DNA from 2 places in the Nonomuraea sp. NPDC003727 genome. Region 1 is predicted to be linked to the other one. Evidence: riboswitches for the same ligand, from Rfam matches in the RefSeq annotation. Region 1 holds a riboswitch; the other holds the start of a gene.
The links. A riboswitch is a leader RNA that binds a small molecule or an ion and turns the genes downstream of it on or off. The one in region 1 is predicted to bind glycine.
Positions count from the first base shown of each region.

Region 1 (3,389 bases):
GGATCTCCCGCTCGCCGAACACCCGGATCCGCCCCGAGGCGCGCATCTCGGCCAGCCGCTCGTCGACCCGGTCGACATCGACCAGCTCCGGCTTGTCCCCCGACAGCCCCAGCAGCACCGCCTTGTCGCTGCCGTGCCCCTTACCGGTCAGCCCGAGCGAGCCGTACAGCACCACCCGCACCCGCTCCACCCGCTCCAGCAGCCCGTCGGCGCGCAGCCCCCGGGCGAAGCGGTGCGCGGCCGCCATCGGCCCGCCGGTGTGCGAGCTCGACGGCCCGATACCGATCTTGAAGAGGTCGAAGACGCTGATCGCCATTGATGCATCCCAACTCTCGGGGGGTGAATGCCGGGGCCCGGACGGACCCCGGCGGGTGTGTCAGTTGTCGCCTGACGTGAGCGCGGTGTACTCCTCCGCGCTCAGCAGGTCCTCGGGGTCGCCGGACACGCGCACCCTGAACATCCAGCCCTCGCCGTACGGCTCGCTGTTGACCAGGTCGGGCTTGTCCACGACGGCCTGGTTGACCTCGACGACCTCGCCGGAGACAGGGGCGTAGATCTCGCTCACGGACTTGGTCGACTCGACCTCGCCGATCGAGTCACCGGCCTCGAACGTCGCACCGACCTCGGGCAGCTGCACATAGACCACGTCGCCCAGCGCCTCGGCGGCATAGGCCGTGATGCCCACCGTCAGGGTCAGGCCGTCGTCGAGTCCGGCGACCCACTCGTGCTCCTTGGTGTAGCTCAGATCGTCGGGAATGCTGCTCACTTGTTCCTCCTGTAGAAAGGCAGCTCAACCAGGTCCACGCCCTCTTGGCTGCCCCGGATGTCAACGGCCAGACCTTCTTCTATCCCAGTGTCCACGTACGCCATCGCGATGGGCTTGCCGAGGGTCTGCGACGGCGCGCCGCTGGTCACCTCGCCCACGACGGCCCCGTCACTGGTGACAGGGAACCCATGGCGAGGGACCCTGCGACCCGTCGCGACCAGGCCGACGAGGCGGCGGCGCGGCGGGACGTCCTTGACCTGTTCGAGCGCGGCCCTGCCGACGAAGTCGCCGGGCTTGTCGAACTTCACCACGCGGCCGAGGCCGGCGTCGAAGGGCGTGAGCGAGACGCCGAGCTCGTTGCCGTACAGCGGCATGCCGGCCTCGAGGCGGAGCGTGTCACGGCTGGACAGGCCGGCGGGCATGATCTCGTACGGCTCGCCCGCCTTGGCCAGCGCGTGCCACAGCGCGACGGCGTCGGCGTTGGCGACGAAGAGTTCGAAGCCGTCCTCGCCGGTGTAGCCGGTGCGGGCGATGAGCGCCTCGGCGCCGGCGACCGTGCCGGGCAGGCCGGCGTAGTACTTCAGGCCCGCGAGGTCGGCGTCGGTGAGCGTGGCGAGGATCTCCTGGGCGCGCGGGCCCTGGATCGCGATGAGCGCGTACTGGTCGGAGCGGTCGTCGACGACCGCGTCGAAGCCCTCGGCGCGCTCGGTGAGGCGCTCGGCGACCATGGGGTAGTTGGAGGCGTTGGCGACGACCATGTACTCGTCGTCGGCCAGGCGGTAGACGATGAGGTCGTCGAGGACCCCGCCCTGCTCGTTGACGATCATCGTGTAGCGGGCGCGGCCGGGCGCGAGCACGGACAGGTGGCCGACCAGCGCGTAGTCGAGCGCCTCGCCGGCCTGCGGGCCGGTCACGAAGATCTCCCCCATGTGGGACAGGTCGAACAGCCCGGCCCGCTCGCGTACGGCCTTGTGCTCGGCGGACTCGCTCCCGTAGCGCAGCGGCATCAACCAGCCGGCGAAGTCGGTCAGCGTCGCGCCGAGGCTCTCGTGTACGTCTCGTAGCGGTGTCGGTCGGGACATTGTTCGCACCTCAGGATGGGTTGGATGCCAGGATCCTCCCCCTCTGTCATCGGTGCCTGAGAGCTTCACCCGGTTTTGCCGGACTTTCACCTTCGGCGAGGCCCCGCAGGCCTGCTTTCCAGAGGTCACCTTGCCCGCGCGGTCCTTTGCCTTGAGAGGTTCGCGGGGAGTGCTTGCTCCTTCAGGGGTCCTGGCCGGGTGCCAGGACGCTCTCCCGCGTGGGTTCATCGGTGTCCGTAGGCAAGACTAGTACGGATCCGGCCATCAAGGGAAAGGTGCGGGCGGGGGGACTCGAACCCCCACAGTGTCACCACCAACAGGACCTAAACCTGCCGCGTATGCCGATTTCGCCACGCCCGCGCAACCGCCATCAGCTTAGCGCCCGGGCCGGGGCCGAGATACTCGTTTGCGATCAAGCCCGCGGACTTGATCGCAAACCTCAGACCAGGCCGAGCTTCTTCTTCAGGCCGGCCACGTGGCCCGTCGCCTTCACGTTGTAGAGCGCCTGCTCGATCTTCCCGTCGGGGCCGATGACGAAGGTCGAGCGGATCACGCCGACGACCTCCTTGCCGTACAGCTTCTTGGCGCCGTACGCGCCGTAGGCCTTGTGGATCTCCAGGTCGACGTCGGACAGCAGCGGGAAGGTCAGCGCGTCGCGCTCGACGAACTTCACCAGCTTGTCGGTCTTGTCCTTGGAGACGCCGAGAACGACGAAACCCTCGTCGGTCAGCTGACCGAGGTTGTCGCGGAAGTCGCACGCCTGCTTGGTGCATCCGGGCGTCATGGCGGCGGGGTAGAAGTACAGGATGACGCGCTTGCCGCGGTAGGCGTCGAGGGAGACGGCGCCGCCGTCGGCCGCGGGGAGCGTGAAGTCCGGAGCGGCGTCTCCTGGCTGGAGCTTGGTTTCGGTCACGGGCTCAACCTAACCCCAATCGAAGGGACACGTTTCGCCCGCCGTGCGGTACGGCGGCGCGACCTGACAGACTGATCACCCTGAGAAAGGAGAGCCATGGCCGAGACCGACCCTGAAGAGCTGGAGCGCAGGATCACCCGGACGCGCGCCGAGCTCGCGCGGACCGTTGACGCCATCGCCGACCGGGTGAGCCCCAAGCGGGTGGCCCAGCGCAGCATGGACGAGGTCAAGTCGAGGGCCGAGCACTTCGTGGCGTCGGTCGGCGATCTCGTGGGGGTGACGCCGCGGCCGGTGCGCTACGACGACGACGCCGGGGACCTGTGGGAGGACGAGCGGCCTGTCGGCTCGGCGCTGATCGCCGTGGGCGCGGTGCTGGTCGTGGGCGCGGCGATCGTCCTGTGGCGCCGGCGCCGCAGGCGCTGACGGGCAGGCGTCACCGGCCCGCCGGGCGCCCCGCGAGGGGCCGAAGGACGGGCGCCACGCACCCTCGCGGACGCCGAGCCTCGCGGGCGCCGAGCCGGAGGGTGCGGGTCAGAGGGTGGCGGGTCAGAGGAAGGTCCTGCCCTCACCCCGGTAGGTCGGGACCTCCTCGACGACCTTGTCGCCCTCGACCAGCAGCAGGCTCGCG
Region 1 covers NZ_JBSFNE010000013.1:193-3,581, forward strand. The annotation lists partial or broken gene ACWDLG_RS30445 (serine dehydratase beta chain) at 1-316, opposite strand, end outside; gene gcvH (glycine cleavage system protein GcvH) at 377-766, opposite strand; gene gcvT (glycine cleavage system aminomethyltransferase GcvT) at 763-1,848, opposite strand; glycine riboswitch at 1,882-1,977, opposite strand; glycine riboswitch at 1,978-2,075, opposite strand; tRNA gene ACWDLG_RS30460 (tRNA-Leu) at 2,125-2,208, opposite strand; gene bcp (thioredoxin-dependent thiol peroxidase) at 2,288-2,761, opposite strand; gene ACWDLG_RS30470 (DUF3618 domain-containing protein) at 2,858-3,184, shown strand; gene ACWDLG_RS30475 (amino acid deaminase/aldolase) at 3,308-3,389, opposite strand, start outside.

Region 2 (3,389 bases), on a different contig from region 1:
TAGCCGCCGGCCTGGGAGAGCGGCGCGTAGGGGTGGATGCCCGCGAACTCGGGCCAGGTGATCGGCTCCATCTCGGTGGTGGCGTTGAGCTTCATCGTGCAGGAGCCGAGCGGGATCATCGACCGGTCGAGGGCGATGTCCTTGTCCTGGAGCCGGCGCAGGTAGCGCAGCATCGAGGTCTCGGAGTGGTGGCTGTGGAAGACCGGGTGGGTGAGGTAGTCGCTCTCCCTGGCCAGGCCCTCGGGCAGGGCGTCCTCGGCGGCCAGGTCGGTCAGCGAGACGCTCACGCCGAAGGCGGCGGCGACCTGCTCCAGGTGGGCCAGGGTGGTCTTCTCGTCGCAGGCGACCGAGACGTGGTCGGCGTCGGCCTGCCAGAGGTTGACGCCGCGCTCGGCGGCCGCGGCGACCACCTGGGCCGCCTTGCCGGGCACGCGGGCAAGCACGGTGTCGAAGAAACCGTCGTGGACGATCTCGACACGCCCGGCGCGCAGGGCCGCGGCGAGCGTGACGGCCATGCGGTGGGTGCGCTGGGCGATGCGGCGCAGCCCCTCGGGGCCGTGGTAGACGGCGTACATGCCGGCGATGACGGCCAGCAGCACCTGGGCGGTGCAGATGTTGCTGGTGGCCTTCTCGCGGCGGATGTGCTGCTCGCGGGTCTGCAGGGCCAGGCGGTAGGCGGGGTCGCCGTCGGCGTCCACCGACACGCCGACGAGCCGGCCCGGCATCTGGCGCTGCAGGCCCTCGCGGACCGACATGTAGGCGGCGTGCGGGCCGCCGAAGCCGAACGGCACGCCGAAGCGCTGCGAGGAGCCGATGGCGATGTCGGCGCCGAGCTCGCCGGGGGCCGCGACCAGCGTCAGCGACAGCAGGTCGGCCGCGGCCACGACCAGCGCGCCGCCCGCGTGGGCGGTCTCGGCCAGGGCGCGGAAGTCGCGCAGGCGGCCGGAGGCGCCCGGGTACTGCACGAGCACGCCGAAGCACTCGGGCAGCTCACCGTCGAGGGAGTCGACGACCAGCTCGATGCCCAGCGGCTCGGCCCGGGTGGCCAGTACGGCCTTGGTCTGGGGCAGCGCGTCGGCGTCGACGACGAAGACGTTGCTCTTGGACCTGCCCGCGCGGCGCGCCAGCGTCATCGCCTCGGCGGCGGCGGTGGCCTCGTCCAGCAGGGAGGCACCGGCCACGTCGAGACCGGTCAGGTCGGAGACGACGGTCTGGAAGTTGAGCAGCGCCTCCAGGCGGCCCTGGGAGATCTCCGGCTGGTAGGGCGTGTAGGCGGTGTACCAGCCCGGGTTCTCCAGCAGGTTGCGCCTGATCACCGCGGGGGTGACGGTGTCGTAGTAGCCCAGGCCGATCATGGAGGTGAGCACCTGGTTGCGGCCGGCCAGCGCCCGCAGTTCGGCGATCACTTCGCTCTCGCCCGCCGCGACGGGCAGCTTCAGCTGGTCCTTGGCCCTGATGGCCTCGGGTACGGCCACCGCTACCAGGTCGGCGACCGACTCGAAGCCGACCGCCTCCAGCATCTTGGCCTGCTCGCCGTCCGAGGGACCGATGTGGCGGGTCGCGAACGGCGGTGCAGCGAGGTCGCTGAGGGGCTCGGTCATGGAAACTGCCTCCCAAGGCTGGTGGAGAGCACGGGCGTCTGCCGGGTCTCCCCCTCTGTCATCAACCTGAGAGGTTCGCCCGCGGGGTCGCGGGCTTGCACCGTCGGTGAGACGCGCCTGGCGGGCGTGCCTGCTTTCCAGAGTGGCCTCGTCCGAGCGGTACTGGGTGCCTGAGAGATTCCGGGGAGGGTTGCTCCTTCGGCGCCCCGGTGGCCCGGGGACTCTCCCGCTCGGGGTCGTCGGCTCCAGCCCTAGGCTACCAGTGTCCGGGAATCAGCCCATTCGCCGGGCTCTGCGGCGCTGGGCGAGTTCGTCAGTGGGATGGTCGGCCGGGACGGTGTCCTCGACCGCCGCTCGTTCCCCCGGCAGCTCCGCGAGCGATCCCTCGACTTCGCGCCAGACCCTGCCCAGCGCGATACCGAACACTCCCTGACCGCCTTGCAGCAGGTCGATGACCTCGTCGGCCGAGGTGCACTCGTAGACGCTGACGCCGTCGCTCATGAGCGTGATCCTGCTCAGGTCGCCGACGCCCCGATCTCTCAGGTGCTGTACGGCGGTGCGGATCTGCTGGAGCGACACGCCGGTGTCGAGCAGCCGCTTGACGACCTTGAGCACCAGGATGTCGCGGAAGCTGTAGAGCCGCTGCGAGCCGGATCCGTGCGCGGCTCTTATCGTCGGCTCGACCAGGCCCGTGCGCGCCCAGTAGTCCAGTTGCCTGTAGGTGATGCCGGCCGCCGCGCAGGCCGTGGGGCCGCGATAGCCGATGTCGGCAGGCAGCGTCGTGGGCTGCTCGTCGAAGAGCAGGCCCTGCTCACCGGCACGCTGGCGCGCGGTTTCGCGCCGCACCGGATCTTCCTGGCCGGCCGTCTTTCCCTCGCCGCTGCTGACCGCCACGCGGACCTCCGGCTTTCTCTCATCCCGTGGTCTGATCTGGGGGTTCGTAAATGACAACCACAGGTTTCACTTGCACCGTAGGACCGTGACCATCCGCAGTCAACGATCCGGCTCGGCGCGTCGCGAAGCGTAAATGCAGTGAAATGCGTACCCCAGGTGGCGACCAAGGGTACGAGCCTTCACGAAGGGAGTCCTACCCCGCGCGTCCGAAGTCCTCGGGCGTGATGGTGTCAAGGAACTCCCTGAACTTCTCCACCTCATCCTCCTGGTCATCGGGGATGATCACTCCGGCCTCCTGCACGACCTCCTCGCTGGCGAAGATCCGCGCACCGGTGCGCAGCGCGAGGGCGATGGAGTCGGAGGGGCGCGCGCTGACCTCCACGCCGTTGGAGAAGACCAGATCGGCGAAGAAGATCCCGTCACGCAGAGCGACGATGTTGACCGCACGCAGGCCGACGCCCAACGCGCTCAGCACGTCCCTGAACAGGTCGTGGGTCAAGGGCCTGGGCGGCGGTTCCTCCGCCTGGGCGAGCGCGATGGCCGTGGCTTCGGTCATTCCTATCCAGATCGGGAGAAACCTCTCACCCTGCGCCTCCTTGAGCAGAACGATCGGCTGATTTGTGGGCATTTCAACGCGAACGCCCACTACCTCCATCTGCAACACGGGCTGCTCCGAATTCACGATCCATGGGCCGCATCTACCGCACTTCAACGTAACACCCACTGGGTAGGTAATATCCCCTGCCCCCGAGGCTTCCCGCCAACCTACCGGGCTCCCGGGCCGCCTCGGCGGGCGCCCGCATCCCCGACGGCAGCGGGCGAGCGGAATTTCCGGTTTTTTCGGGATGCCGCCCTGCGGGTCAGCCGCCCAGGGCCGAGCGGACGGCGGTGCGC
Region 2 covers NZ_JBSFNE010000011.1:69,947-73,335, forward strand. The annotation lists gene gcvP (aminomethyl-transferring glycine dehydrogenase) at 1-1,601, opposite strand, end outside; glycine riboswitch at 1,749-1,840, opposite strand; gene ACWDLG_RS27435 (MerR family transcriptional regulator) at 1,875-2,495, opposite strand; gene ACWDLG_RS27440 (bifunctional nuclease family protein) at 2,689-3,159, opposite strand; gene ftsR (transcriptional regulator FtsR) at 3,356-3,389, opposite strand, start outside.
Region 2: it holds a riboswitch for glycine, as region 1 does, so the genes downstream of both, gcvP (aminomethyl-transferring glycine dehydrogenase) here and gcvT (glycine cleavage system aminomethyltransferase GcvT) in region 1, are expected to answer to the same signal.